2 regions of the Peribacillus sp. NJ11 genome follow, and region 2 is predicted to be linked to the other one. Evidence: a T-box and tRNA genes for the amino acid it is inferred to sense, from the RefSeq annotation. Region 2 holds a T-box; the other holds one or more tRNA genes.
The links. A T-box is a leader RNA that pairs with one kind of tRNA and senses whether it is charged. The one in region 2 lies ahead of glyQ (glycine--tRNA ligase subunit alpha), so its partner is inferred to be a tRNA-Gly.

Region 1: it encodes a tRNA-Gly, which carries the amino acid that the T-box ahead of glyQ (glycine--tRNA ligase subunit alpha) is inferred to sense. The anticodon was not compared.

What each region holds. Positions count from the first base shown of each region.
Region 1 covers NZ_JAUCFO010000001.1:219,700-236,035, forward strand. Annotated here, with positions in the region: gene QUF86_RS01060 (glutamate/serine transporter AimA) at 1-1,081, opposite strand, end outside; gene QUF86_RS01065 (glutaminase) at 1,253-2,242, opposite strand; gene QUF86_RS01070 (sensor histidine kinase) at 2,627-3,889, shown strand; gene QUF86_RS01075 (response regulator) at 3,894-4,841, shown strand; gene QUF86_RS01080 (FecCD family ABC transporter permease) at 4,926-5,873, opposite strand; gene QUF86_RS01085 (FecCD family ABC transporter permease) at 5,930-6,940, opposite strand; gene QUF86_RS01090 (iron-hydroxamate ABC transporter substrate-binding protein) at 7,008-7,928, opposite strand; gene QUF86_RS01095 (ABC transporter ATP-binding protein) at 7,879-8,727, opposite strand; gene nfsA (oxygen-insensitive NADPH nitroreductase) at 9,026-9,775, opposite strand; gene trmL (tRNA (uridine(34)/cytosine(34)/5-carboxymethylaminomethyluridine(34)-2'-O)-methyltransferase TrmL) at 9,866-10,354, opposite strand; gene QUF86_RS01110 (amidase domain-containing protein) at 10,422-11,279, opposite strand; gene queG (tRNA epoxyqueuosine(34) reductase QueG) at 11,475-12,614, opposite strand; gene QUF86_RS01120 (B3/B4 domain-containing protein) at 12,721-13,389, shown strand; gene tsaA (tRNA (N6-threonylcarbamoyladenosine(37)-N6)-methyltransferase TrmO) at 13,611-14,081, opposite strand; tRNA gene QUF86_RS01130 (tRNA-Gly) at 14,507-14,580, opposite strand; gene QUF86_RS01135 (YbjN domain-containing protein) at 14,765-15,178, opposite strand; gene QUF86_RS01140 (FUSC family protein) at 15,345-16,336, opposite strand, start outside.
Region 2 covers NZ_JAUCFO010000001.1:2,958,220-2,974,555, forward strand. Annotated here, with positions in the region: gene QUF86_RS14585 (diacylglycerol kinase family protein) at 1-172, shown strand, start outside; gene cdd (cytidine deaminase) at 211-609, shown strand; gene era (GTPase Era) at 602-1,531, shown strand; gene QUF86_RS14600 (YqzL family protein) at 1,631-1,774, shown strand; gene recO (DNA repair protein RecO) at 1,808-2,560, shown strand; T-box leader at 2,619-2,795, shown strand; gene glyQ (glycine--tRNA ligase subunit alpha) at 2,896-3,792, shown strand; gene glyS (glycine--tRNA ligase subunit beta) at 3,779-5,848, shown strand; gene ccpN (transcriptional regulator CcpN) at 6,011-6,649, shown strand; gene QUF86_RS14625 (pyruvate, water dikinase regulatory protein) at 6,666-7,487, shown strand; gene QUF86_RS14630 (YaiI/YqxD family protein) at 7,988-8,443, shown strand; gene dnaG (DNA primase) at 8,495-10,300, shown strand; gene rpoD (RNA polymerase sigma factor RpoD) at 10,336-11,469, shown strand; gene QUF86_RS14645 (hypothetical protein) at 11,676-12,206, shown strand; gene cccA (cytochrome c550) at 12,443-12,811, shown strand; gene QUF86_RS14655 (tRNA (adenine(22)-N(1))-methyltransferase) at 13,028-13,735, shown strand; gene QUF86_RS14660 (Nif3-like dinuclear metal center hexameric protein) at 13,732-14,850, shown strand; gene QUF86_RS14665 (4-hydroxy-3-methylbut-2-enyl diphosphate reductase) at 14,898-15,842, opposite strand; gene vrrA (VrrA/YqfQ family protein) at 15,970-16,336, opposite strand, start outside.

The DNA.
Region 1 (16,336 bases), 2.7 Mb from region 2:
TAAACATGAATAAAAATAAGAACGATACGCCTAGATTTAAAAACATGGCTTGACGTGGGATACCATAAAGAGGATGTAGTTTTCCAAACACGCTTGGTAAATATTTATTCTTTTCCATTCCATAAAGCATTCGTGACGTTGTCGCCGTGTATGTTATTCCCGTCCCGGAAGGAGAAATAAAAGCATCCACATATAGTAAAATAACTAACCAGTTTATGCCTAAAACAATAGCTAAGTCAGCAAACGGTGAATTGAAATTCAAATGTTGCCATCCGTTCACAATCATAGACGGATCAACGGCTCCAATAAACGCAACCTGTAATAAAACGTAGATGACCGTTGCAATTAATATGGAACCAATTACTGCAATTGGGATCGAACGTCCAGGATTCTTTGCCTCACCTGCCATATTAATCGGACTTTGAAAACCGTTAAATGCAAAGATAATACCAGAAGTTGCTACGGCAGTTAGTACACTTGCCCAACCATTAGGTGCTATACTTCCTGCAGACGTAAAATTGGATGCGTGAAAACCGGCAAATAAAAGTGATCCAATCGTAAGTCCAGGTATAATAACCTTAAAGACTGTAATAAATGAATTAGCTTTCGAAAACAAACTAACTGTCCAGTAATTTAATAAAAAGTAGACGATCAATAATGCAGAGGCAATTGCCAAGCCTCCCCCAGTAAGACTTCCATTTTCCACTAAACCATGTGTCCACTGTGCCCATTCCCATGGCCATGAGCTCATATATTGAACAGAAGCAATCGCTTCAACCGGAATTACGGAAACGATTGCAATCCAGTTTGCCCAACCTGCAAGAAACCCTAAAAACGAACCATGAGAGTACTGCGTATACTTTACCATTCCCCCAGCTTCAGGAAACATTGCCCCTAATTCACTGTAAGAAAGTGCGATAAATAAAATAACGACCATCCCAATAATCCAAGAGATAATGGCTGCTGGTCCTGCAATTTGTGCAGCTCTCCAGGCTCCGAATAACCAACCTGAGCCTATAATAGAGCCGAGTCCCACCATCGTTAACGAAAACGTTCCCATCTTTCGCTGCAAATTATTCATATGTTTATCACCATGCTTTCCAAAATTATTCTTTACGTTTAAAAGTAACAAGATTAATGATTTCTCTTACTGCATTACATCACCTCTTGTTATAGTTTAGTGAATTGATAGGGAAATCTTTAGGATGGTACCCTATATTGATTTTTTATAAGAACAAAATTTTCTTTACTTTCAGAAAATACTTAGATCCCATTCTTGTGCCATTTGTTTCAATAACAAACTACCTGTTACGCTATTCCCATATTCATCTATGGCCGGTCCATAAATACCAATACCGCATCCATCTTGAAAAGGCAGTCCGCTTCTGGCATTTGGAGGAACTAACGCCATAATCCCACCAGATACTCCACTTTTGGCTGGCACCCCAACAAAAGCCGCAAATTTCCCCGAGGCATTGTACATTCCACAAGTAAGCATTAATGCTTTGGCTAGTTTTGCCACTTTTTTAGGGAGAACTTGTTCTTTACGAATAGGATGGTATCCATCTTGTGCAAGAATCAATCCAAACAGGGCTATGTCTTCCGTGGTCACTTCTATGGAACATTGCTTCAGGTAAACTTCCAAAGCTTCCTCAACATCCGATTCTAAATAATTCGCCTCTTTTAAATAGTGAGCTAAAGCTCTATTTCTATGAGAGGTTTGCCACTCAGATTGATACACTTCCTCATTGATTGTCGGGCGCTTCCCTAACAAATTTTCAAATAATGCATAGAGAAATTCCAATTTTTTTTGTGAAGAATCCCCTGGAAGAAGCGACGCTATAGTAATCGCTCCAGCATTTATCATAGGATTAAACGGTTTTCCCGGCTTATGCATTTCTAAACGAATAATTGAATTGAAAGCATCCCCAGTTGGTTCCACATCGACCCTCTCTAAAACATAAGAAATGCCGCAACCCAAGCATGCGGCTATAAAGCTGAGAACTTTTGAAATACTTTGCAACGTGAAAGGGACTTCACAATCCCCTGACTTCATCATTGTTCCACCTGGCTCTAGTATGCAGATACCTAATTGCGATAAGCGTATATTGCTCAATGCCGGTATATAATTGGCGGTTTGTCCTTCTGTTGCATAGGATCTGTAGTGTGCCACCCATTCATCTAAGCAGGCTTGCTTTTGGCTATTAACGTGAATGTCATACTCTTTTGACAATTCTTCAATCACATTCTTCCACCTCATTAGTTGTTTGTGCTTACTTTATTGGATTTGATGAAAACACAATGTAAATCGTTAAGCGCTTTCAAAATATTTCTAACTACCTTTAATTTTAAAATGGGAACTACATAAACATACGAAAACCTACAAATTCTAAAAAATAAAAATCCACAAAAAAAACGTGATTAATTCACATCAATTGTTACCATTATTTGTTGATAGAAAAACAGATTGGTTTTGCCATAATTGGTACTAAGCCGTTTAATCAGGAACAAAGTAAGCGTTGTATTGAAGCCGATGAAACTGTATACTGATTTTTTAAACAAATTGGGAGGTGACGACTTGAATCTCAGTACGTTAATGAAAAAAGAGGTCAATATCCTTATTCTGATGTTGTTAACAGTACCATTAGCAGGCGAATTGAGTTTTTATCCTTTAAATGAAACGTTTCGAATAAGTTTTGGTCCGCCTGCACTTTTCTTCTTTTTACTATTATTACAGAAAACACCTGCCATTTTTTCAGGCATCTTGACAGGAACAATGGTTGTGGTATTTCGAATCTTAATAGACTTTTTCATGCAGGATAATTTTTCCTGGACTTCTTCTTTCCAAGTCCAATATCCTAGTTTTTTCTTTTATTTCACCTATTCCTTTCTTTTTTCTTTAGTGAAAATACACCGCTTTCAAAACCGATCTTTAGTTATTGGATTTATTGGTCTCATTATCGAAATATTGTCCGACTCTGTAGAATTATTCTTTCAATATATTGTATTAGAAACAACGATTACCTTAGGTTCACTAAATGAGATGATCGTGATCGCATTCGGACACAGTTTTATCGTTTTAAGCTTTTTTAATATGATGAAACTTTATGAAGCACAATCAAGAGAAAAGCAAATCAGAAAACAAAATGAACATATGCTGATGCTCATTTCAAATTTATATGAGGAAACGATTCATTTAAAAAAAACATTAAAAAATGCAGAGAATATTACAAAGAAATCGTATGATTTGTATCGTGATTTAAAAGAACTGGAAAAAAGGGAAAAGCAACCTGATGTTCCTGCACAGCAATATAGTCAAAAGGCTTTGCGTATCGCGGGTGAAATGCATGAAGTTAAGAAGGATAATCAACGAATTTTTGCTGGTCTATCTAAATTGATCTCCAATGAAAGTTTTAAAGATTATATGAATGCTGCTGAACTCTTTCATTTAATTATCCGAATTAATGAAAAATATGCCTTATCACTTGGAAAGGATATTCAATTTGAATACTCATTAGATGGAAATAACCATTCACATTATCATGTATATACCGTATTATCTCTTTTCAATAATTTAGTCGCTAATGCAGTGGAAGCAATTAAAGAAAAGGGAATCATTCGTTTAAGTTTGTGTGAAATTTGCGACAATGTAGAATTTAAAGTGGCTGATAATGGACCTGGTATCCCTCAAAAATATCAGACCGTTATATTTAAACCTGGATTCACTTCAAAATATGATCAATACGGAACACCTTCAACAGGGATTGGACTCTCATATGTTAATGAAGTCGTGAAAGAACTGGGGGGGGATATCCTATTTGAAAATAAGGTTAACGGGGCCCTTTTTTCAATAAAGTTACCAATTCATAAGTTGATTCAGAGAGGATGATTTCATGCGTTTTTTTATAACAGATGACGATTGTGCTATACGTTCAAACTTAAGCCAAATCATTGAGAACGAAGATTTAGGAGAAGTGGTGGAGGAAGCGGAAGATGGAAGTTTATTAGAAGGACATATTTTGAATTTAAAACAAATTGATATATTATTCATTGATTTATTAATGCCAATTCGAGATGGCATTGAGACACTCCGTCATATAAAAAATACATTTAACGGAAAAGTAATAATGATTTCACAGGTTGAATCCAAGGAGCTAATTGGTGAAGCATACTCGCTCGGAATTGATTATTATATTAATAAACCAATCAATCGTATTGAAATATTAACGGTCATTCGAAAAGTTATGGAACGTATCCATTTGGAAAGATCGATCACTAACATCCAAGCCTCTTTAAATAGTGTATTGAGTTTTGAACAGCCAAAAGTTGCTAAATCAAATAATTTCAATGAGAACAGTATAAAAGAAGTGGGCGAATTTCTTTTATCGGAATTAGGAATCGTTGGAGAAAATGGGGCAAAAGATTTAATGGAAATGCTTCAATATTTATTTATGTATGAACGGACTTTTACTTTTAAACAGCATTTCCCGACCCTTAAAGATATCTTTGTGGAAATCACAAAGAAAAAGCTCGGAACATCAGCTGTGCAGGCTGATATTAATCGTGAAATAAAAGCTGCCGAACAGCGAATACGCAGAACCATCAACCAATCGCTGAATCATTTTGCTTCGCTCGGTTTAACGGATTTTTCAAATCCAAAGTTTGAAAATTACGCTTCTAAATTTTTTGATTTCACAGTCGTTCGCCAAAAGATGAAAGAACTGCAAAATGATTCTACAATAGTTCTTACTCCTACCCGAGTAAATACAAAAAAGTTTATTCAAGTATTTTTTTTCGAAGCGAAACGCTTGAATCCAGATGAAATAATTAGATATAGATAACCCATGAATAATAACAAAAAACTACGGAAGTACTCAAAAAGCATAAAATCCCCTGAAAAATTTCAAGGGATTTTAGCTACGTTCTTATTTTTTCAGCAATAAATACATGAAATAAGGAGCACCGATCAATGCAACCATGATACCTGCAGGAATCCCTTCGGGTTCAATTATATTACGGCCTATCGTATCGGCAAGCAACAATAGCCATCCACCGATTAAAATGGCAACTGGAATGAATAATTGATTTCGAGGTCCTACCAATGATTTTGCTATATGCGGAGCCATGAGTCCAATGAATGCAATTCCGCCTGTAACGGAAACAGCAGCTGCGGCCAGTGCGACAGCAGTTATTAGCAATACAATCCGTTCCTTTTCAATCGATACACCCACTCCAATTGCGACCGGTTCACTTAAACCAAGCAGATTCAAACGATTTGCTTTATATAAAGTGAATGGGATAAGGACGATTAGCCATGGCAGAACTGCCCAAATGAAGGGCCAATCCGTGCCCCAAATATTCCCCGCCAACCATTTTGCGATGAAATCGACTTTTGCCCGTTCCGCCGATGAAATGAGGACAATCATCAGGCCTGAAAGCGCCATTGAAAAACCAACCCCAATCAGCACTAACCGAACGGGTTCAAGACCCACCCTTCTCTTAAATGAGAGTATATATATTAAACAGGCCGTCAGTAACGCGCCGATAAAAGCGACAAGTGGAATCATATAAACAAATGAACCTGCGTCAATCGGGAAAAACAGAAAGAAAGCGGCAATGGCTACACCAGCTCCTGAGTTGATTCCGATGATTCCGGGATCTGCTAAATCATTGCGTGTGATTCCCTGTAGAATAGCTCCCGACAGTGCAAGGGCCATACCTGCTAAAAGGGTAATGATGATTCTTGGTAATCGGACGGAAAATAATATGAATTCCTCTTTAAACGTCCCTTGCCCGAAAAGCGTTGGAATCAGTCGCCCAAAAGAAAGGTTCGAATATCCCGAACACGTCCCAATAATGATCGTAATGATAATGAGTGCGGATAATGCACCTAATATCCATCGCTGTTTTTTGACTAATGCTGACTGGATCATGAAAATGCTTTACCTCCTTTACGAACGATTAGGAGGAAGAAAGGTAAACCTATCATCGCAACAACCGCTACCACAGGCGTTTCATATGGAGAATTGATAGTACGTCCGATCGTATCGGCAAGCAACATGAAAGTGGCCCCTAAAATCGCGGACATAGGCAGGATGAATCGATAATCCGTACCCACGATAGCCCGAACCATATGGGGAACCATTAACCCGATGAATACCATATTCCCAACAAGCGCAACGGCAGCACCAGCCAGGAGAATGATGACTACGAAGAGTACCGCCTTTATTTGTGTTGTCTTTTGACCTAATCCTACCGCCACCTCTTCACTTAAGCTAAGTATGGTGAGCTGTCTGGAAAAGAGAAAGGAGATCAGGATGCCTATTAAAATGAACGGGACGATTACACGAAGCTGATCCCATGATGTTCCGATATTCCCGCCTGCAGTCCACATCGAAACATCTTTTGATACTTTGAAATAAATGCCGACACCTTCCGAAACGGCAAATAGGAATGCAGAGACTGCTGCACCAGCCAATACGATCCGTAAAGGAGAAAATCCTCCCTTTTTCATCGCACCTATCCCAAAAACCATGGTTGCCCCCACAGCGGAACCTATAAAACACGCAGTCATGATCCCTAAGTTATTAGCTGTTGGAATAAATGCCAAAGTAATGGCCAGACCCGCATTGGCTCCTGCCGTCAATCCAAGCAACCCCGGATCGGCAAGTGGATTCCTAGTCATCCCCTGCATGATGGCACCAGAAACGGCAAGTGCTGCACCAACAAAGATTGCCCCCACTTCACGAGGGAACCGGATTTCCCGAATGATTGAAATCTTTTCACCGGTAGCATTTGATGTCAGTGCTTGCCAGACATCTCTTACGGTAACATCAGCCGCACCAAATGCCATGGAAATAATGAACATGCCTATGAATACAGCAATCCCTATCATCAGTTTACATATAAATGGGATGAAACGTTGATTTTCATTAGTCATCTGTCTCTCTCATCTCTTTTTTTATAGAATAAAAGGAGAGGAATTGGAATCCCTCTCCCTCGCTGTATTATTTTCCAAGAAAACTTTTTGAAAAGAAGTCTAATTGGTATTCTAATGTTATTGGATCATTGAAGTAGAATTCTTTCGCATTAGCTTCAAAGAGTTGATTGTTTTTAACAGCAGGAATGTTTTTATACGTATCTGTTTGTTGGAATGAATTGTCCTCATCTTTATTATTACTCAAAATCACATAATCACCAGCATAGTCTGCCAGAACTTCTAAAGATAAAGCGAAGTAACCATCTTTCAACGCCGCTTCTTTTACTTTTTCAGGCATTGCCAATTTCATTTCCTGATAAAGGATTTCCGTTCCACGACCCCAATTATCGCCAAATACATAGAACTGTTTGTCAAACTTTTCGAATACCGAAACGGTAGTATCTTCACCGATTTTAGCTTTAATGTCTTCACCGGTCGCTTTTGCACGTTTTTTGAAATCATCCACCCAAGTTTGGGCTTCTTTTTCTTTATTCAAAAGCTTACCAATTTCTATGTGTTGTGTTAAATAGTCCACTTTTCCGTATGTATATGTTACGGTTGGAGCAATTTCCTTTAATTTATCAACATTTTTAATCGTTGATAAACCAATGATTAAATCCGGATTCAATTCGATGATTTTTTCCAGGTTTTCGTCTGTTACTTCCTCGACGTCTTTTAACTCTTTAAAATTCGGGTTCATTTTAGACCAGGAATCAACCCCTACAAGGTTAACATCCAAAGCCATTACATTACCAGCGAAAGTAGATAGTACTAAAACACGCTTAGGATCTGCCGGAACTTCAACAGGACCATTTTCAGATTGATAAGTGATGGTACCTGATTTTTCCTTTTTGGAAGTGGAGCCTTTTTCTTTTTCGGTTGACTCGTTACCACAAGCACTAATAATTAACACTAACAGCAGTATAAACGGGATCATTATCTTTTTCATTTGTTGTCAAATCTCCTTTTAATAAATTGTATGTGCTGCACATTGGTTTGTTCGTTCGTTGATCTCGTCCGATAACCGCATCAATATGGAATACTTCCTTAAGCACTTCATGTGTGATGACTTCTTCACAATCTCCCGCTTTGACTATTTCCCCGTCTTTTAAGGCAATGATATAGTCGGCAAAGCGAGCAGCTTGGTTTAAATCATGAAGAACCATGACAATCGTACGTTCCTGTTCTACATTCAGCCTCTGTAAGAGTTCTAAAACCTCTAGCTGATGCGCCATATCCAAATAGGTGGTCGGCTCATCAAGGAAGATGATTTCCGTTTCCTGGGCAAGGGCCATGGCAATCCAAACACGCTGGCGCTGACCTCCTGAGAGAGCATCCACCGGACGGAACTTAAAGTCTTTCGTGCCGGTCACTTCAAGTGCCCAATCAATCACATCATAGTCTTTTTGGGTTAGACGCCCAAAACCTTTTTGATAGGGAAAGCGCCCATATGATACGAGCTCGCCAACTGTCAATCCGCTTGCACTCTCGGGTGTCTGCGGAAGTATGGCCATTTTTCTTGCAAGGATCTTAGTGCTCTCTTTTGAGATATTCATCCCATCTAAAACAACCATACCTGATTGATTTGGAATGATCCGGGTGATCGCTTTCAAAAGTGTGGATTTCCCACATCCATTTGAACCGATGATCGTTGTGATTTTTTTATCTGGAATTTCCACACTGAGATCTTTTACAATCAAACGTTCACCATAACCAATATTTAAATTCTCTGTATATAGGCGAACCATTTTTTAACCTCCATTTATTGTAAAAAAGATAAGTAAAAAATCAAATGAAAATGATTATCATTATCCATTACTTAATTACTATAATTCTATCTAAATATATTGTCAATAGTTATTTCATGGGTATATAAGGAGTAATTCTGATAGGATTATTGAGCTGAACCGTTTCTTAGCGACAAATGAAAACAATAAAGATCCCGGAAATATTTCTGGGATCTTTATTGTTTAGCTCATGTTCAGGATTTTGGTAAATGTCCCTTATGGGAACGGTAAGAATATTACTAAAAGGTCATTTCATCGATTAATGTTTCTTAAATCCTTGCTTCTCCACATAATCTTTCATGTATAACCTGCTTTTCTTTCCAAGCATGGCAGCCATTTGCTCGGTCCAGGTGTCTTTTCGTTTACCTTTAGTCCGACGCTCGTAATAACTCGAGATCGTTTCATTGTACTCTTCAAGCTGTCCGATGAATTCCTGCTTATCCTCCTGATATCCATTTTCATGATAGATATTGGACTGCGGCAAACGCGGCTTTTTATCAGAACGGTTTTTCGGATATCCGACCACTAGGGCGAATAACGGAATGACCCGATGAGGTATATTCAAAATCTCTGACACTTCCGGGAGATTATTGCGGATCCCGCCGATATAGCAAATGCCAAGATCCATCGATTCTGCGGCCAGTGCTGCATTTTGAGCAGCTAGAGCAGCATCAATACAGGCAACCATGAATTTCTCCGTACTTTCAATCGATTCAGTCAGGTCCGTGTTTTCCATTTCGGAAACCATATCCTGACGATATAAATCAGCACAAAAGACGAATAGATGCCCATTCTTCTCTACATAAGATTGTGGTCCGGCAAGTTCAGCAAGCTTGGCTTTCTTTTCCGGATCGGATACCCCTATGATTGAATACGCTTGAATATAACTTGAAGTCGATGCAGCCTGGGCACATTCCACAATCGTACTGATTTGCTCCTCAGACAATAGCTTGTCCTCAAAAGAACGAATGGAACGGTGATCTAAAATCTTCTCAATAATATGATTCAAAGCTCCCACCCCTATTCAATATGTAAAGTGAAACAAAACAACCATCATCGGGGCTGAATCTACCGCGATGACAGTATGCAGTGATGAAACTCAATCTTTTGTTTTCAAATCCAATTCACGGTAATTTTGCTGTCTCAATGCTTCATAAACCAAGATGGCAGCCGTGTTCGAAAGATTAAGGGAACGTACTTTATCCGTCATTGGAATCCTTAGGCACCTATCCATATTTTCATGGATCAGCTCTTTCGGGAGACCTGTCGTTTCACGGCCAAAAATGAAGTATATCTCACTGTCTTGATCACTGTAATCGAAGCTGGAATGCGGCTGCTCCCCGAATTTCGTTAAGTAATAAAATTCACCGCCGGCATTCTTTTCATAGAACTCTTCCAACGAATCATAATAATGGATCTTTACATTCTCCCAATAATCGAGACCGGCCCTTTTGAGCTGTTTGTCATCCGTTGAGAAACCGAGCGGACGAATGAGATGTAAAGACGTATCCGTCCCTGCACACGTTCTTGCGATATTGCCTGTATTTGCTGGAATCTGTGGTTGATATAAAACTACATGTATTGACACTTCATTTTCACCTCTAGTTTAAACTTCACCTTAATTATAGCATTAAACAAAAAAGACTAAAAACCAATCACCTTCCATCCAAAATCGCAAAGAATTTATAAACGATATTCGGTGTATACCTAGTCGAATCCTCATACGTCCAATACCGGTGTCGGCTGTTCATCGTATGGGCATTCACAAGCGGCATCCCATCCTGATCCTTCGCCGTTACGATCAAGTTATGATCAAACCGCCCATCCCCTTCGAAATCTATACAGAGGATATCACCCAAATTCAATTCCTTGGCCGTCTTCACCTGCTTTGTCCTGATGGCATTCCCGGCTTTAAGCAGATGATATAAAGAATGGGCCGTCGTCCATGTGTAACTCCAGCTTTTCCCTCTTATCCACCAGCCCTTATTTTTGTTTGGCGCCCCCCACATCGGGATTCCTCCCGCATGTAAACATTGTGAAATGTAATTCGTACAATCATCAGTGAATTTATTATAAGCCGGATTGAATTCGTTCCACCAACGCTCGGCATATTGGACGGCCTTCATCCGATCGTACTTATATGCGAGACGATCTGCACCTGGATCAGATTCTGGCGGTACCTCTTCCGTTTCAATGGTGGGAAACAGCTCACGTTCATCCACTATATACCCATTTCGAAACCGAGCCTCCCGTTCTTCCATTTCTTCTTCTATATAAAATGAATCCTCCTGTTTCAATAAATATTGCAGGTGCACATGATAAGTCAGGACAGTCTCCATGTCTTCCTTTCTCTTCGAATGTACCTTGCCTGCAGCATTCACCCGAACAATTTCCGCAGCACGGTTCCTCATCAAATCCTTTTTCAGATGTAACTTCCTTTCACTCCGTTCCTGATTATCGGAAGTATAAAACTCCACTCTTTCTTGTAAAAGGCGTTGCAATTGATTCCTCAAGTTCATGCCCTCCTTCTTACCATCTATGCTAATGTGTATGTATGAGGGCATGGACAAAAACACAACTTCATAAAATGAGGGTTTCAACCCTTTCGAATCTTATAAATATATAGAAAGTTTCCTTGAAGGAACTCGGAATATCTTAAGCAAAAAAGCAGCCCCGTTAATATTAACGGGGCTGCTACGTCTTACATATCATTTTGTTTCCAAGGTAAACTGTAGTCCTTTTTCTATTTCCGCCAATACCTCTTCATCCGTTTCCTTCATTCGTGCTTCTTCCAGTATGGAAACGGCCTGCTCCCGACCAATTTTACCAACTGCCCAGGCTGCCGTTCCCCGTATGACGGGCCGCGGATCATCCTTCATGACCAGGATCAATTCAGGCAATGCCGTTTCATCTTTGAAGTGGGCCAATGCTAAAATGGCATTTCGTTGGATTGGTTTTTTACCGCGCCAAGAGCCAGATACATGGCCGTATGTCTCTTTGAATTCCCGATTTGAAATCGTAAGCAGAGGTTTCAACAGCGGTTTTGCTAACTCGGGGTCGGGTTCCATCTCTTCATGAAGATGAAAATCCATTCCTTTGTTTTTGGGGCATACGGTCTGACATGTATCACATCCATACAAACGATTGCCTATTTTCGTCCTGAACTCATCCGGTAGGAAACCCTTTGTCTGCGTTAAGAACGCAATGCAACGCTTGGAATTTAGCTGACCACCCTGAACGAGCGCACCTGTCGGGCAAACATCGACACATTTATTGCATGTCCCGCATTGATCTTCCATCGGTTGATCCGGTTCAAATGGCAGGTTGGTGATCATGTCTCCCAAGTAGACATAAGACCCGTATTCCGGAGTGATGATCATACTGTTTTTTGCACTCCAGCCAATTCCTGCCCGCTCAGCAACAGCCCGATCTGATAATTCGCCCGTATCAACCATTGACTTCGCCATTGCCCCTGGCACTTTATCTTTAATGAAATCCTCAAGTAACTGCAATTTATTCCGAAGGACGGCATGGTAATCCGTTCCCCACGAAGCCCGACAAAAAATCCCGCGTCGCTCACCTTTTGTACTTTGCGGAGCATCCTTCAATTTCGAAGGATACGCAAGCGCAATCGAAATGATGGATTGCGGTTTATCGAATATCAATTCAGGCCTGACCCTTTTTTCTATATCGGCTTCTTCAAACCCTGACTGATAATCCAGTTCCTGTTGACGTACCAGCCGACCTTTCAATTCGGTAAACGCCGTGGCCGATGTAAACCCGATTTTATCGATGCCGATCTCTTTACTATATAAAATCACTTCTTGCTTGAATGTATTCATATCCATATTAATCACCTACGTTCATTCAGTATTCCCATCGAAGCTTGTATTCATTTCAAACCATTGCTATCTATGATAAACTAATTCCAATCATTTTTGGAGGTGTAACGTCTTGGAAATTACCATATCGGCTAATCTTAGCAGCAAAATCCCTGAATTCAAAGTTGGGATCATTACATATGAAAACATCGAAGTAGGTCCCTCCCCGCAAATGGTGAAAGGAAGACTTCAATTATTTCAGGAGGCTCTTTTCTTCGACCTTGAAGAAAAGGAGTTGACCGACTTTTCCGGCATTAAAGAGTGGCGAGAGATTTTCAAGACCACAGGAACCAACCCGTCACGGTATCGCCCATCCGTGGAAGCCCTTTACCGCCGCGTTAAAAAACAGAATTACTTGACACCCATCCATTCAGCCATCGATTTGAATAACTTCTTCTCCCTTTTATATGAAGTTCCTATCGGCATTTATGATGCGGATAAATTAGCGGGTGACATCTCGATTAAGATTGGCGAGGGAACAGATGGTTATGACGGTTTGAACGGCCGCTTGAATTCCATGGAAAATATGATTACATCAGCCGATCATGATGGTGCTTTCGGAAGTCCATACGTTGATTCAGAACGAACGAAAGTCACCGAAGAGACGAAAAGGGCCATCCAAATCATTTATTTACAACCCAAGACTCCAATCACTGAAGCCCATCAGCTAACGAAATCTTTGATGGACATGTTCCTTGAAATACACGGTGGTGAAGGGACTTACTCGATTGTAGAAGGATAATCAAAATTGAACGGAAATAAACCCTTTCCACAATCGGAAGGGGTCTTTTCATAATTTCCAAGGAACTAGCTAGTATCCTTTTATTTACCCTCTCGTCCACCCCGATAAAGGAGTATAATGATTCCTGAATGGAAGAGCATATAAGAATGATTGAAATAGCAAGATTAGATTTGGACACAGTTAATGTAAGCCAACTACTTGAAATTAATTTCATACTTTTGTTAACCATTACTATAATAGTTTTTCATTACCTCTTTTGACCAATTGGGTTGTTTCACTTGGCCAATCGGGCCAAATTCAGACAAATAAGGTTTAATATCCAATACTGGAGTTCCATCAATGGCATCCAAAGCCCTCACAGTTATCTTTAGACCCTCTACTTTTAACAATTCACATCTGGATACACCAAGCTGATTTGGCCTTGCTTTGGCCCTTTGAGAAAAGATACCTACCTTTGGCCAATCAGTTCGATTTCTTGGATGCCTGGCATTGAACTGAATTTTGTCAGGGTCCACTTTATTCATATAAAATATGACTTCAATATGTGAAAATTGTTCTAATCCAAACAGGCAATCTTCTTTGAATTTGGATTCATCCATAATTATCTCGGAAATTACTTCTCCCCAATAATCATCTTCCAAATTAACTCTATTATTTTGGATTAAACCTATTGGTTCTAAAAGTAGTGACATTTTCGCTTCCCCCTCCATATTCACAATTCAAAATGGATCCATTGAACAAACTTCCCGAAATTCTCCTCTAACCATTAAAGGATCAGGATTTACGCGAAAACATGAAATATATTTACTCTCATTATCAATACTACAAGATTGGGTAGTCGCATTACAAATATTTCCTTCAATACCTTTTATTCAAAGAAGCAATCGCAACAATAAACGTTTGTTTGGACAAAAAAAGCACACCCTTGTTCAAACTGATTCTACTACCGTAGTTAATCAGTTTGAACATGAGTGTGCTGCATCAAAATAGCCACCCTCCTGGATGGTAATTTTGGACAATAAAAAAATTCCACTGTAAACAGTAGAATCCTAGTTATAATATTTAAACGCAAAGCTTCGTTCTCCAGGTAACGAAACCCTACGTTATGAGTATGTATTGGAGCGGGTGAAGGGAATCGAACCCTCATCATCAGCTTGGAAGGCTGAGGTTTTACCACTAAACTACACCCGCATAATCCTTGTAGAACTTTGTCGAATTACCAACAAAATTAATTATATAGTTTAATGTGAAAAAATGCAATAGTTCTTTTTAAAAAAATTTAAATTAATGGATTGTAACGATAATATATTCATTCACTTTAGTAAAGATGTTAAAAAGTCCCCTGATTCAGAGAACTTTTTCATCCTATATTATGTTATGACCATATGACTTCCATTAACCGCGGATAAACCTGCTGTGCCGTTTCAAGCAGCATGATTAACTTCCTGAACGCGAGATCCGGTACGATATCCCCCTCGATGGAGTATGAATACCTAATGGAAATCGTCCCATTTTCTTCATAAAGCTTTGAATACCTAAAATTAGCATTATATTCATTCAACAGTGTATGTACATCCTGTTTCTTTTCAGGATTCTTCAACTCGGCGACATTAAAGCAAAATAAGTCCGCCACATTTTCATCTTCATTGAATGCAAATACTAAAAGGACCTTCCACCCGTCCTTTAACTTTTGCTCAGCTCTAAAAAAGGTGGTGCCATCTTCATTCAACTCATTCATATAGATTTTCTCACTAGTTAAAAAATCACGAAATTTAGCAACGTTTGACATGGTTCATCACCTTTCTCTATGTATTTACATTTTATAATGAAAATTGGCATTTTTACAGAGTTTTTTACAAACATTCCAATTGCATCCTATTAACAGAGGCGAAGAAATCACTCGTTAAATGAATGGGAGCCAAATATGAACTCCCTTATTAGAATCAATAGATTGATTAGCCAGTTGCTTCTCCGCAAAACTGAAGCGCTTCTTGAAGGTCCAAAATTTCCCGGCGGATTTTTGAATATCCTTCAATTTCAGGCACTTCTTTACTAGTATGTGATCTACCTTTATCTGCCGCTATCGCCATGGTTTCGAAAACATACAGCAACTGAGCGAGCTTTCTCTCTGATAGTACTGGCCGTTCAGAGGATTTCAAGCTGGCATTTAGATAATAGCCCATCTGTTCTATCGAAAATATAACGGGCCAAAGAGATTCCAGTCTAGTCTTGTTTTTGTATATCTCACCAAGGGATGCATTGTAGACCGTTAATAGATTCACCATATTTGTTTGCATTTTGTTCCTTTCGCTGCTTTCATCAATTGCAAGGTCATTATCTTTTTCAGAGAACGCCATCAATAATAACTGCCCCTGGCTTCGAATCGTTTTGGCTATCAAATGATTGAGAAGACTGGATGCCGAACGACTTCCGAGCAACAGCGACCCAATAAGACCTATCAAGCTTCCAACGACGATATCGGTTATCCTTACAGTCGCAAAAAAACTGAAATCATAACTTTGAGATGAATATTCGGCCATGATCAATGCTGAAGGGGTAAAAAACATCGCCGCCAATCCATAATTCCGAACGATGAAAAGCTCTGTAATGAATGTCAAACATAAAATGATCAGAACGATGATGAACTCTTTATGAACGGCTGCTAGAATTAAACTTGCTATCAGGAGTCCGATGACCGTCCCGAAAGTCCTTTGGACCGCCCGATGGAATGTGGCGATGATGGTCGAACCCGACATAACGGCCGCACAGGATAAGGGAATCCAGTACGAACGGTTAAAATCGGCGGAATAGGCGATGATGGCAGCAATGGTAAGGATTGTTCCATATCGAACGGAAGAGAGGAAGACAATTGAATTCTTATCGAACGCCCCAAGAAAAATGGTTTTTAAAGAAGGCTTTGAGATGGTTGCTGCTTGATCGATTTTCT
Region 2 (16,336 bases):
TACGTTAGAGCTCGTTAATTCAGCGATTGAAAGGGTAGTTGACCTGGTGACGGATCAAATCCATCCCCTTGCCAAGCAGGCAAAAGATATTGCAGCCGGAGCTGTATTCATATATGCTATATTTTCTATAATAGTTGGATTGATTATCTTTTTGCCTAAGTTTGGCCTGTAGGTTGCCGAATGGTACTCAATTTGAAAGGAAGATGTGAATTGAATACGAATGAATTGATTGTTGAAGCTAAAAAAGCAAGGGAAAAAGCATATGTGCCTTATTCCAAATTTAAAGTGGGGGCAGCCCTTTTAACCGCTGATGGGAAGGTCTATCATGGTTGTAATATAGAAAATGCTGCATACAGCATGTGTAATTGCGCCGAAAGGACCGCTTTATTCAGCGCTTATGCCCATGACGATAAAAAATTCACTAAACTTGCAGTAGTGGCAGATACCGATGGTCCCGTTTCTCCATGCGGGGCGTGCAGGCAGGTTATTTCAGAACTGTGCGAACAGGATATGCCGGTTGTTTTGACCAACTTAAATGGAGATATAAAAGAACTAACAGTAAAGGAATTGCTTCCAGGAGCTTTTTCACCGGAGGATTTAAATGGATAAATTATTTGACGATACACAAGTAAAAGGTTACAAATCAGGTTTCATTTCGATTATTGGACGACCTAATGTTGGAAAAAGTACGTTTCTTAATCGTGTCATCGGTCAAAAGATCGCCATTATGAGTGATAAACCGCAAACAACAAGAAATAAGGTTCAGGGTGTACTAACACAAAACGATTCACAAATGATTTTCATTGATACACCCGGCATTCATAAACCAAAGCATAAGCTTGGTGACTTCATGATGAAAGTGGCAACGAATACATTGAAAGAAGTCGATTTGATTCTCTTCATGATCAATGCGACTGAAGGGTACGGACGCGGTGATGAGTTTATCATCGAAAAACTTCAATCCGTAAAAACGCCTGTTTTCCTGGTTGTAAACAAAATCGATGCGATGCATCCAGATGATTTACTTCCGATCATTGAGAAATACCAACAGCTTTACCCTTTTGCGGCAGTCGTTCCGATTTCTGCGCTTGAAGGAAATAACGTCGAGACATTGCTTGAACAAATCAAGGAACACTTGCCTGAAGGTCCCCAGTTTTATCCAGCTGGTCAAGTGACCGATCACCCGGAACGTTTTATCATTTCCGAATTGGTCCGCGAGAAGGTGCTGCACCTGACACGTGAAGAAATTCCGCATTCAGTGGCTGTTGTCATCGATTCAATTAAAAAAATGGATAACAGCGATACAATTAATGTCATGGCGACGATCGTTGTCGAACGTGATTCACAAAAAGGCATTGTCATCGGAAAGCAAGGGAAGATGCTTAAAGAAGTCGGCAGCCGTGCCAGAGTGGACATCGAAAACTTATTGGGCTCGAAAGTTTTCTTGGAACTGTGGGTAAAGGTACAGAAGGATTGGCGTAACAAAGCCAGCCAGCTTCGTGATTATGGTTTCAATGAGAGCGAGTATTAATTAACAAAATTTACGCGTCATGAAAGTTTGGAAAACGGTCAAGCTAATCATATGGTCGGATATTCATATTGCTAGTTAAAAACGAAAGGTGGGCTTTATATGTTGGATTTTACCTGGGAATTATTTAGTGAAACAGGTAATGTGGACACCTATTTGCTGTTTAAGGAGATAGAAGTCGAAAGACAGGAAAGACACTTGGTATTGAATGATGAGCTAGCAGAAATTGATTTTCCTGTTTCATAGGTTAGTCTTGGCGAGCATGGGTGGTGTCTTGGTATGCTCCAAAAATGTGAGGGCATTGTCATAAGGCGAACTGCATATGGAGAAAATAACAAAATCATTACTATATATACCCGTGAGCTAGGAAAAATTGGCGTTATGGCCAGGGGAGCCAGTAAACCTAACAGCAGGCTTTCTGCCGTCACACAGCTTTTTTGCTCCGGGTATTTTCTTATAACCACATCAACCGGACTCGGAAGTCTTCAGCAAGGCGAAATGGTCGATTCACTCCGTTTCATAAGGGAGGATCTTTTTGCCACTGCTTATGCCTCATATATTGTTGAATTGCTTGATAAAAGCGTCGAGGATAAGAAACCGAATCCATATTTGTATGAATTGCTTTCGCAAACCTTGCATTACATAAACGAGGAATATGACGCAGAGGTTTTGAAATTCATTTTTGAAATGAAGATGCTGCCCGTCAATGGGATTAACCCAGTGCTGAATCAGTGTGCCGTATGTGGTGAAACGGAAGGGGAATTCTCCTTTTCGCTTCGGGAAGCGGGCTTTATCTGTCACCGCTGTCTGGGGAAGGACCCTTATCATTATAAAATTTCACCTGCAGCCGTCAAATTGCTGCGGATCTTTTATTATTTCGATTTATCAAGGCTCGGAAACATTTCCGTCAAGCCTGAAACGAAAAAAGAACTGCAAAAAATCATCGATGCTTATTATGAGGAATATTCTGGTCTGCATTTGAAATCAAAAAAGTTCCTGAAACAGATTGATACGATGAAAGATATGTTTTAGGATCTGACCTATTGACATTCCATGCTAGTTTGTATAAAATTCTAATCATCAAAATAAGAAGATTGCGTTGATGGAAAAGAGTATCTGTCATTCTCCATAAAAAGCGAACCCGGGACGGTGGAAGCCGGGATATGGATTTACAGGGAAGGGCGTTTCCGGAGCATGTTGCTTTGAAAAGAGGCCGTTTTATAAACGGCAATTAGGGTGGAACCGCGGGTATACTCTCGTCCCTATGCATTTCGCATAGGGACGGGAGTTTTTTGTTTGCCAAAATGTGAATGGGTTCCGAACCTTTAATTTTCAAAGAGCCGTTTTAAATAACCTGGAGGTGTACGATGAATATTCAAAATATGATTTTAACGTTACAAAAGCATTGGTCTGAACAAGGCTGTATATTAATGAATGCTTATGATGTCGAGAAAGGGGCAGGAACGATGAGCCCATACACGTTCCTGAGAGCCATTGGACCTGAGCCATGGAGCGTTGCTTACGTGGAGCCATCCCGCCGTCCGGCTGACGGTCGTTATGGTGAGAATCCTAATCGACTGTATCAGCATCATCAGTTCCAAGTGATCATGAAACCCTCGCCTGACAATATCCAAGAGTTATATTTGGATTCCCTGCGTGCATTAGGGATTAATCCGCTTGAGCATGATATTCGCTTTGTGGAGGACAATTGGGAAAACCCATCACTAGGGTGTGCTGGTCTTGGTTGGGAAGTTTGGCTAGATGGAATGGAAATTACGCAATTTACATATTTCCAACAAGTGGGCGGCCTTGAATGTAAACCGGTTTCCGTGGAAATTACATATGGGATCGAACGTCTCGCCTCTTACATTCAAGATAAGGAAAACGTATTTGACCTAGAATGGACAGAAGGATTCACAGTTCGGGATATATTTGGACAGCCGGAATACGAACATTCAAAATATACATTTGAAACCTCCGACCTTGATATGCTGTTTCAACTTTTCACGATGTATGAAAAGGAAGCGCATCGCCAAATGGAAGAAGGGCTTGTACATCCTGCCTATGATTATGTTTTGAAATGTTCACATACATTCAACCTTTTGGATGCGAAAGGTGCCATCTCGGTGACGGAAAGAACTGGATATATTGCCCGGTGCCGTAACCTAGCGCGTAAGGTTGCCAAAACCTTCTATGAAGAGCGGGAAAAATTAGGCTTCCCGATTCTTAAAGTGAAAGGGGAGAATACAAATGAGCAAGCGTGATTTGTTATTGGAAATTGGATTGGAAGAGCTGCCAGCCCGTTTTGTGACAGCATCCATGAAACAGTTGTCAGATAAAGTGCAGCAATGGCTAACGGAAAAAGCGATTGATTTCGGAACGGTTGAAGCCTTTTCCACACCAAGACGTTTGGCCATATTGGTGAAAGAAGTGGAAGAATCACAAAAGGATATCGAAGAAGAAGCAAAAGGACCGGCTAAGAAAATCGCTTTGGACAGCGAAGGCAACTGGTCTAAAGCCGCATTGGGATTCGTCAGGGGCCAAGGCATGACTTCAGAGGATATTTATTTTAAAGAACTCAAGGGTGTGGAATATGCCCATGTGAATAAATTCATAAAAGGACAGCAGACTGTTCAGCTTTTATCCGAGCTGCAGGAAATCATCAGTGGTATGACGTTCCCGAAAAATATGCGCTGGGCCAATCAAGAGCTCCGCTTCGTCCGTCCGATTAAATGGCTGATTGCCTTATTCGGGAATGACGTAGTGCCATTTAGCATCGCTGATGTGGAAACGGGCCGTGAAACAAAGGGACACCGTTTCTTGGGCGATAGCTCAATCATCGAGCAGCCGGATCAGTACGAAGAAACGTTAAAAGAACAATTTGTAATGGCGGATCCAGATAAACGCCGACAAGTTATTTTAGATCAGATTAAAGGGCTTGAGCAGGAAAAGGGTTGGATTATCCCAGTCGATGAAGAACTGCTTGAAGAAGTGAATAATTTGGTAGAGTATCCAACGGTGTTATTTGGACAATTTGAGGAAGAATTCCTTGAGCTTCCAGCAGAGGTATTGATCACATCAATGAAGGAACACCAACGTTATTTCCCTGTTAAAGATCAGGACGGGAAGTTGCTTGCTTTCTTTGTAACCGTACGTAACGGGGACGATCGCCATTTGGATAAGGTTTCTAAAGGAAATGAAAAAGTCTTGCGAGCCCGACTATCGGATGCAGCATTCTTCTATAAAGAAGATCAGAAAAAAGGGATTTCGGAAGCTTTGAAAAAGTTGGACAGCATCGTTTATCATGAAGAAATTGGTACATTGGCCGAGAAAGCTGCCCGGGTAACTGCAGTGACCGGTGCCCTTGCTGATGCTTTGAATTTAAAGGCAGAAAAAGAAATGGCGCTTCGTACAGCAGAAATTGCCAAGTTCGATTTGGTGAGTCATATGGTTTATGAATTCCCTGAATTGCAAGGGTATATGGGTGAAAAATATGCGCTCCTAAAAGGAGAAGCCAAGGAAGTGGCCGCGGCTATCAATGAACACTATATGCCAAGGCATGCGGATGACAATGTGCCGCCTTCAGTCATTGGAGCGGTTGTGAGTTTAGCTGAAAAAATTGATACTTTGGCTTCATTCTTCGCTATTGGCGTCATTCCGACAGGTTCCCAGGATCCATACGCTTTAAGAAGGCAGGCGAGCGGTGTCGTTCAAATTCTAGCTGAGAAGAAATGGAATATCCCTTTAGAGGAGCTTATTGTTTTAGGCCTTAAAGGACTTGAATCAAAAGGCATCTTAAAACGTGAACTTGAGGAAGTTAAAGCGGATATGTTCACATTCTTTAAAGCCCGTGTCAAACACCTACTGCAAGAACAGCAAATCCGTTACGATTTGATTGACGCAGTTCTGTTAAATGAGATCGGTTATATCCATTCCATCGTGGAACGGGCACACGTCTTGGATGCTAAAAAAGACGAAGAAGGCTTTAAAGAAAGCCTGGAAGCTTTGAGTCGCGTTATGAACATTGCAGTAAAATGTGACAATAAAGTGACGGTCGACCCTAGTGCCTTTGAAAATGATCAAGAAACAGCGCTATACGAAAAATTCCAAAAAGTAGCCATGCGTTATACTGAATCTAAAGACGAGAATGAGCGCTTTGAACAGCTTGTTTCTCTCCAAACGGAAATAGAGTCATATTTCGAGAATACAATGGTCATGGCGGATGATGAAGCAATCCGTAATAACCGTTTATCCCTTATGAAGGAAATCAGTGATTTGATTGCAGGCTTTGCTGCCATGAATAAAATCATCCTTTCATAATTGAAAGGATGTATGGAAATCGGAAACACTTTAAATAAGGGTTTCCGATTTCTTAAAAAGATAAATGGTCAATAAATAGGACAAACATGCCCTTATTAAATAATTTAGTATATAATTATTAAATGAATAACTTTTGTTACTTTACTCTGCGAAAGCAGTGGGGTGGTGATTATAATCCAACTGAATAAGCGTCAGGAACATATTTTACAAATTGTAAAAGAGAACGGACCGATTACTGGAGAACATATTGCCGATAGATTGAACCTTACCAGGGCGACCCTTCGTCCAGATCTAGCCATTTTAACGATGGCAGGTTTTCTTGATGCCAGGCCGCGGGTGGGGTATTTCTATACAGGCAGGTCAGGAACACAGCTTTTGACCGACAGCCTTAACCATCTTTATGTACGAGACTACCAATCGATCCCTGTCGTTGTTGACGAGGGCATTTCCGTATATGATGCAATCGTCATGATGTTTTTAGAAGATGTCGGGACCATGTTCGTCGTCGATAAGCACGCATTGCTTGTCGGTGTCTTATCAAGGAAAGACTTGTTGCGTGCGAGTATTGGGAAACAAGAGCTTAACTCCATTCCAGTCAATATCATCATGACCAGGATGCCCAATATTACAATGTGTTCAAAAGAAGACCTTTTGATTGATGTTGCCAAAAAATTGATAGATAAACAAATCGACTCATTACCGGTCGTCAAAGACACAGAAAAAGGCTATGAAGTAATTGGAAGAATTACAAAAACCAATATAACGAAAGCATTCGTAGCTTTGGCTGATGAAGGCTATTAGGGGGCTTGCAAAAGGAATGACGGAGAAAATGAACGGTTCTATTATATATGTTGTATCGGATTCAGTAGGGGAAACAGCGGAATTGGTTACAAAAGCAGCTGCAAGCCAATTCTCGGGATCTGCTTTTTCCATTAAGCGAATCCCGTATATTGAAGATGAACAAAACGTGGATGAAGTGATTTCACTGGCTAAATTGGATGGGGCGATCATTGCTTACACCCTTGTGAAGCCAGCTATTAGAGCGTATATGAAAGCACAGGTCGAAAAAGAAAACCTGTCTGCTTATGACATTTTAGGGCCGCTCATGGACATACTTCAGGAAAGGGCACCAAAAGGCCCGCTTAATGAGCCTGGTCTGGTAAGAAAACTGGATGATGATTATTTCAAGCGTGTTGAAGCCATTGAATTTGCGGTAAAATATGATGATGGACGTGACCCTCGAGGCATTTTACGTGCTGATATCGTCCTTGTGGGTGTTTCACGCACTTCAAAAACACCATTATCACAGTATTTAGCCCATAAACGCTATAAGGTGGCGAATGTACCTCTAGTGCCTGAGGTGGAACCTCCAGAAGAGCTGTTCCTGGTACCTCCTGAAAAATGCATTGGTCTAAAGATCAGTCCGGAAAAGCTGAACCATATTCGCAAAGAACGATTAAAGTCACTCGGGCTCAATGACCATGCGATTTACGCAAATGTTGAGCGCATAAAAGAAGAATTGACATACTTTGATAAAATCATATCAAGGTTGAACTGTCCAATTATTGATGTGACCAATAAAGCTGTTGAAGAAACAGCCAATTTGATTATCAATATTCTTCAAAACAAAGATCGTTGATCCTTATAATTAAGGCAAACAAAATGTGAGCTAGACACTTTAAGTGTCGGCTCACATTTTAATGCAAAGGTCAAAAAAGGGAATATCAAGAATAAGTTGAAAATAATTACATATAATTCCTTTTGGATTCCAAATGTTAACCGTTGATTTGCATGAAAACATAATCGGAATTTAAATGTTGGCATCTTCTAAACAAATAGACTATAATAAAAAATTGTGAGAAAAAAGTAATCTTAAGGTTTAGACTTAATTAATAAGGAATAAACTAAAGGTTAATGAGATGTCAAGGTTTTTATCATAAAAATAATTCGACATGTTCCGTATAATTCAAAATGGGCTTGCCCTATTCAAGGCAAAAGAGGCGCTTTCACTTAAATAAGCAGGTATAATGTTGGCACTATTAAAGGGAACACTTGTGAGCTAATGCTGAAAATTCACTATATCTTCATAAAGTTTAGGGGAGAAAAAGGATTATGCAGAAAGATGTAGAATTAGAAGGTATGAATAATAAACCTACCATACACGTCGATGCCGATGCATGCCCGGTGAAAGACGAGATCCTTCATTGTGCAGGTTTGCACGATGTCGAAGTCTGTTTTGTTGCATCATATAAAAATATGATGAATAACCCTGAAGGTAAATGGGTTTATGTCGATGCAGACAAAGAAGCGGCAGATCTTTATATTGTAAACTCAGTAAAAAAGGGTGATATTGTCGTTACTGCGGACATTGGTTTGGCTGGGACCCTGCTTCCTAAAAGCGTTTATGTTCTTTCCCCAAGGGGAAAAGAATACACAGACGAGAATATTTTCATGCTCTTGGACATGCGTTATCAGTCGGCGAAACTCCGCAGGCAGGGTAAACATACCAAAGGGCCGAAAGCATTCACAAAGGAAGATCGTACAAGTTTTACAAATAAACTTTTGAAAACTTTGTCGAACTTTGCAGGGGATTAGGAAACAGTATCGAATTAGAAACTATCACCAATATTGCAAGGTGGAAAAATGATAAATGGCCGTATAGAAGATGAGAAAATTAACCAAATTCGCGAAGCTGTTGACATTGTTGATTTAATTGGGGAGTATGTCCAGCTGAAGAAGCAAGGACGCAATTATTTTGGCCTTTGCCCTTTTCATGGTGAGAACTCTCCCTCGTTTTCCGTTTCAACGGAAAAACAAATCTTCCACTGTTTTGGTTGTGGGGCAGGCGGGAATATTTTTACCTTCTTGATGGATATAGAAGGCTACAACTTTGTGGAATCTGCAAAAGTTTTAGCTGAAAAAGGAAATGTTCCTTTGGATGTTGAAATGAATAAGGATTCCAAGCGTTCTAACATGCCCGCAGGATCGCAGCAAATGGTTGAAGCCCATGATCTGCTGCGGAAGTTTTATCATCATCTCCTCGTTAATACGAAGGAGGGGCAGGATGCCCTCGAATATTTACTTAAACGCGGGTTTACTGAAGAGACGATAGAGAAGTTCCAAATTGGCTACTCTTTGGATTCATGGGACTTCGTGTCCAAGTTTCTTTTAAAACGTGGTTTTCCAGCGGAATACATGGAGCAGGCAGGGCTTATTATCTACAGGGAAAAAGACGAGTCATATTTTGACCGTTTCAGAAATAGAGTCATGTTTCCAATTATGGATCATCAAGGAAATACGATTGCGTTTTCAGGGAGAGCGATGGGGGACGATGAGCCCAAATATTTGAATAGTCCTGAAACGCCAATCTTTAATAAAAGTAAAACTTTATATAATTTCCATCATGCAAGACCTCACATACGAAAGAAAGAACAAGTAGTCATTTTTGAAGGCTTTGCCGATTGCATTTCAGCTGTTCGAGCAGGGGTAGAGAATTCGGTCGCTACAATGGGGACTGCCCTGACGGACCAGCATATCCAGCTTTTAAAAAGAAATACTGATCAGATACTTATTTGCTACGATTCGGACTCTGCGGGATTGAATGCAGCCAATCGTGCAGTTAATATGCTTCAGGACCATGAGTTTTCCGTGAAAGTCGCTCTCATGCCTGATAAGATGGACCCCGATGACTACATAAAGGAATTCGGTGAAAAAAGCTTTGTTTCTGAAGTAATAGGGGCCAGTTTAACCTACATGGCATTCAAAATGCATTATTTGCGTCGAGGGAAAAATGTAAATAATGAAGGAGATCGAATTCAATATATCGAAGAAGTCCTTAAAGAAATTTCGCGATTGCCCAATGCAGTGGAGAGGGATCATTATCTCCGGCAGTTATCCTCTGAATTTTCCCTATCATTGGATGCGCTGGAACAGCAGCAGCGACAGGTGTTCTTTACGGAACGCAAGAAGGGAACACTGCCGCAGCCCGCAACCCAAAAGAAAATGGCCCTGCAATATGAGCATAAGTTAAAGCCTGCTCATCATAATGCTGAAACGAAGTTGATTGCCCATATGCTAAAAAGCAGGGATATAACTTTCAAAATTCAGCAGTTGCTTGGGCAAACGGCCTTTCATGTAGACGAACATCAGGCAATCATCACCTATTTATATGCGTTCTATGAAGATGGACACGAACCGGATACAAGCTTTTTCCTTACTTATTTACCGGATCCAAACTTGAGAAGGATCGTTTCGGAAATAGAAATGATGTCAGTGAATGAGGAAGTTACCGATAAAGAACTGACCGATTGTATAAATCAAGTGTTGAAATATGAAAAGTTGTTAAAGATAAAAGAAAAACAAGTTGAAGAAAAAGATGCAGTGAGACGAAGTGATTATGTCACTGCTGCACAAATAGCCATGGAAATAATTAAATTGCGTAAAATGTTGTAGTCGTTTAGGTGTAAGTCCTGGAAGGAGGGGAACTAATGGCTGAAAAACCAGCACGTTCCAAACAAGTTGATAATGAATTTAGCCTTGAACAGGTGAAAGAAAAATTAATAGAGCTAGGTAAAAAACGAGGCTCTTTGACTTTAGAAAAAATCGCAGAAATGATTGGCGGTTTTGAGTTAGATTCCGATCAAATGGATGAGTTCTATGAGGTGTTAACAGAAAACAGTGTCGAAATACTCACGGATGGTGAGGAAGACGATGATGAAGATGATCCTGATGAGAAGAAACTTGCAAAAGAAGAAGAGTTTGACTTAAATGATTTAAGTGTTCCTCCCGGCGTTAAAATTAATGACCCGGTCCGTATGTATTTAAAGGAAATTGGACGGGTAGACCTTTTATCGGCAGAAGAGGAAATTTCTCTGGCTACTCGAATTGAAGATGGGGATGAAGAAGCGAAACGCCGTTTGGCTGAAGCTAACCTTCGTCTTGTTGTCAGTATTGCCAAGCGCTATGTCGGACGAGGAATGCTTTTCCTTGATTTGATTCAGGAAGGTAATATGGGACTTATCAAAGCGGTGGAAAAATTCGATTACCGCAAGGGATTCAAATTCAGTACCTATGCAACATGGTGGATTCGCCAAGCCATAACCCGTGCCATTGCCGACCAAGCAAGAACGATCCGGATACCGGTGCATATGGTGGAAACCATCAATAAATTGATCCGTGTCCAAAGACAGCTACTTCAGGATTTAGGACGTGAACCTTCTCCGGAAGAAATTGCGGAGGATATGGACTTAACTCCTGAAAAAGTTCGTGAAATCTTGAAAATAGCTCAGGAGCCTGTTTCCCTGGAAACGCCAATAGGTGAAGAAGACGATTCCCATTTAGGTGATTTCATTGAAGATCAGGATGCGACTTCGCCATCGGAACATGCAGCATATGAACTATTGAAAGAACAGCTTGAAGACGTATTGGATACTCTTACTGATCGTGAAGAGAACGTCTTGAGACTCCGCTTTGGACTTGATGATGGCCGCACTCGGACACTTGAAGAGGTAGGTAAAGTGTTTGGAGTCACCCGCGAGCGTATCCGTCAAATCGAAGCGAAGGCGTTACGTAAACTGAGGCATCCAAGCCGCAGCAAACGCTTGAAAGATTTCTTGGAATAAAATATATAAGCCCTTAACAGAGCCCTCTTTGAATGCCCAGCGTTCGGGAGTGGCTTTTTTTTTACGATCCGATGTAAAATTATCCATGTAATAACAAAATTTATCCAGTTACTATATAATGGAGATCTGTTTAACACGATAACTGAGTATCCACAACTTAGGCCAAGGTCCGTTAAAAAAGAAATGCCCGCAAGGATGTGAAATTCATGAATGAGATGAGAAAGAAAATCATCATTAAAGAAATAAACTCCTGGAAGGAAAGTCGTATGCTTCCGGAGCAATATTGTAATTACCTGCTTGCATTATACCGTCAAGGTGAACTGCCGCCATCAAATTCTAATAACACCGGGAGCGATAAAAAGGACATTCTTTTCGGGCTGTTGATTGGGGCTCTTTTTGCATTTATTGTATTTTTGAATTATTTTACTGAAATACCCATAAGAATGCAAATGCTTATGACAACAATTTCAATCATTGTCTTTGGACTGGCGGTCCGCCGCTTTATAGGCAGGAAAATCATTTTTCAAATGGCATTGATGGGAATGGCACTATCCTTGCTTTTATTAACAGTCAGTTTGGCTGAATTCATGGCACCCGGCAAAGTGGGCATCCTTTATGTTTTCTTGTTCATTAATTGCGGACTCTGGATTTTAATGGGCAAAAAACTGAAGCTGCTCCATTTCTTCCTGGCGGGAAGCTTGGGAGCAATGGTCACTCTTTACTCTTTATTAATATAATTTAAGGACGAGCAAACGGTTTTAAATTAATGAATTTAGGGTATTATGAAACATATGTAAGAAAAAGTAAAATTGTTTGGAAATATACATAAGTTTTTGACAATTTTAAGAAATTATATAATATCTTCTATTTTTGGGCTTTTACTTGAAACTCTTTTCAAGTAAAATAATATATAGCTGTTTGTATATAATATTAAATATGGTAAGTTTAGGTTCTACATAGGGGAGGAAATACTATGAATCGCAATCCAGTAATGCCTTTTATTATTATCATGGTTTTTGGTATTGGACTTATGTTTTTACTTTCGTTTAAAGGTTTGGGTGATGCCAAAGATCTTGCTAAGGAAAAAGAGGGCGGCGAAAAGACAGAAGAAACAGAAAGTGCCTCTGCATCACCTGAGGACATTTATAAGCAAAACTGTATCTCTTGTCATGGTGACGCCTATCAAGGCGGTGTCGGACCTGCTCTAAAAGGAGTTAGCGATCGACTGTCGGTCGACGAGGTTAAAGACGTGATCACTAATGGACGGGGTGCCATGCCACCAGGCTTAGTCGAAGAACAGAACATTGACGCCATGGCCGAATATATTCATGGACTGAAATAATTCACGAAACTGACTCAAGAAATCGTTGGAAGGCGAACTTTTTGAGTCAGTTTTCTTTTATTCCAAAAAGGAAGATTCCGGATGGAAGGTTTCCTTTGCCCAGTGATAGAAAGACCCATGTTTCTCCTTCCTGTAATTTTTCGATTGAACTTGGTATAATCGAATGGGAAACTAATTATATGCAAGACATTATTTGAATTAAGAGAGTTGATAAATATGAATCATGAGAAACTATCGATGAGATTAGAACGTGTTGCCATACATATACCAAAAGGAAGTATCCTTGCAGATATAGGGTCCGACCATGCTTACTTGCCGTGCTATGCGGTGACTAACGGCCTGTGTGACAGTGCTATAGCCGGTGAGGTTGTAGAAGGGCCCTATCAGTCAGCCCGCAAGCAAGTGGCCATAACGGGGCTCGGGGACAAGATAGAGGTACGTAAAGGAGACGGGCTTGAAGTATTGAATCCCGATGAAGCGACATGCATTACGATAGCAGGCATGGGAGGGACTTTAATATCAAGTATATTGGAAAGCGGAAAAGGAAAACTCGGCAAGGCGGAAAGGCTTATCCTTCAGCCTAATGTCGGTGCAGCGAATGTCCGCAGCTGGCTAATCGATAACGGCTGGGAACTTAGTGGAGAGGAAATCCTTGAGGAAGATGGGAAAATCTACGAAATCTTAATTGCTGAAAAAGGGGACCCGCTTCGCCCTTATCGTGTAAACATGCAAACCGGCCTGATTTTCGGTCCTTACTTAAGAAAGCAATTCAGTGACATTTTCATAAAAAAATGGCAGCTTGAGAAAAAACATTTGGAAAGAATCATCGAACAATTGGATGAAAGCGGACGAAGCGGATTGGAAACGAAACGCAATGAATTAAAATCCCAAATTTCCGTAATTGAGGAGGTGCTTATAGGTTGAAGACAGTAAATGGTCACAAAATCATTGAAATGTTTGAACAATTCTCCCCGAAGCAATATGCAATGGAGGGAGATCCTATCGGTTTGCATGTCGGGCAGCTGAATAAGCCGGTTACTAAAGTGATGATTGCCCTTGATGTATTGGAAGAGGTTGTGGACGAAGCGATAGAACATGGCGTGGAATTAATCATCGCTCATCACCCGCTTATATACCGACCATTGAAAAGAATCGATACAATGGCTGCTGGAGGCCGGATCATCGAAAAGCTGATCAAACATGATATCGCTGTTTATGCTGCACATACCAATCTGGATGTAGCTAAGGGTGGAGTAAATGATTTACTTGCCGAAGCGCTCCAATTGCAGGACACAGAAGTATTGGTTCCTACTTACGAGACGGCCCTAAAAAAATTGGTCGTATATGTTCCGGAGGCCGATGAACAAAAGGTGAGGGAAGCCTTAGGTAAGGCAGGTGCCGGAGCAATCGGGGATTACAGCCAGTGTTCGTTTTCTGGAAAAGGTACAGGACGCTTCCTACCAGGTGAAGGCAGTGAACCGGTAATCGGCTCCAAAGGAAAGCTTGAAGCGGTAGCTGAAATGCGGGTTGAGATGATATTCCCGGAAAATATCGAGAAGAAAGTGCTTGCTGCGATGATTAAAGCCCATCCATATGAGGAAGTTGCTCACGATATATATAAACTGGAGAATAAAGGGGAGTCACTTGGCTTAGGAAAGATTGGTGTACTTGCTGAAGAAATGACACTTGAACAGTTTGCTGAACATGTGAAGCGGACACTTGATGTGGAAAAGGTACGTGTCGTTGGAGATTTGCAAAGCCCGATAAAAAAAGTGGCCGTGTTGGGCGGAGACGGGAATAAATACTTTACGACGGCAAAATTCAAGGGTGCTGATGTATATGTTACAGGTGATATGTATTACCATACAGCCCATGACGCGATGATGATTGGCTTGAATATTGTGGACCCAGGCCACAATGTTGAAAAGGTGATGAAAAAAGGTGTGGCACGAATCCTTGAAGAAATGTGTCGCGAAAAGAATTACGATGTGGAATTCATTCCATCCCAGCTGAATACAGACCCTTTCCGCTTCATTTAAATAACACGAAAAAAGGCAGCCATAGTGGCTGCCTTTTCTTGTGTGTATCATTTCTTCACTTTAATCTTAGGTAAAATTTTATGCAATGGCGTTTTCTTTTCGGTATTCCAAGTCAATTCATCATTTGCTTCATATTGCTCTAGAAAAGCGATAACTTCCTTCGTTATCGGAGTTGGTGTAGAAGCCCCGGAAGTGACTGCAACCGTTTCTGCATCCTTTAGCCATTCAAGGTTCAGCTCGGAAATGTCAGCGATGCGATAAGCTCTCGTGCTGGCAATTTCTTCGGATACTTGTGCAAGGCGGTTTGAATTATTACTCTTGGGATCTCCGACGACGATTAAAACATCAGCTTCGCCTGCTTGCTGGGCAACCGCTTCTTGGCGTACCTGTGTCGCTAAACAAATTTCCTTATGGACTTCGGCATGTGGGAATTTTTCCTTAACCTTATCCATGATATCCAAAACATCCCATTGGCTCATCGTTGTTTGATTGGTCACAATGATCTTATCACTATTCAATGTCAAGGCTTCAACATCTTCATCTTTCTGAACCAGGTGTACGACATCGGGTGCAACTCCGACTGCGCCCTCAGGTTCCGGATGGCCTTTCTTGCCAATATAAATAATTTGATAACCTTCAGCTTCTTTTTCCCGAATTAAGTCATGAGTTGCGGTAACATCGGGACACGTTGCATCAAGCGTAACAAGACCTTTTTTCTCAGCGATCTTCCTAATCTCAGGGGAAACGCCGTGAGCAGTGAAGATGACGGTTCCGCTGTCCACCTGTTCAATGATATCGTTACGGTTGCTGCCGTCCAACGTGATGATGCCTTCCTCTTCAAACGCATCAGTCACATGTTTGTTATGCACGATCATTCCTAAAATGTAAATGGGGCGTGGCAAGGTTTTATCTAAAGCCGCATTTCGGGCGATGACCATGGCATCGACAACGCCATAACAATAGCCGCGCGGGGAAATTTTAATCACTTTCATCTATGTGTCCTCCTTCAAGGCAAGAAACTCTCACTTTTTATACCTTTCTATTATATAAGACCATAGATGATATTACAAAACATCCTATTTGCATAAATTCGGTTACTGGTAAAAATTTTTTATAACTTTAAATATAAAGCTTTGGACCGGATGACCTTTCCCTTTTGGTATTGTTACGAACTTGGGCGATGGGTTTAGCTTTTTCTTTTTTCTTCGAATCGGTTTTTACCTCACTGTTTTTTGCCTCTACATTAGGCCCGCTTTCAACGGAAGTTTCCTGGTCACCGGTATCACCGGCTGACGATATGCTCCGGAAAACTTTCCACATTGAAGGCAGGTTTTTAATCACTGGTCCGTATTGTTCCACCATAGGGGTGAATTGTTCGGCTGCCTGCAGCACCTTTTGCGTATTGGAAAGCATATTGTTCAGGGAATCGGGGTTTTTTAGTGTTTCTAAGATACCGCCTCCGCTGCTTCTTGAAGAACTTTGGTTA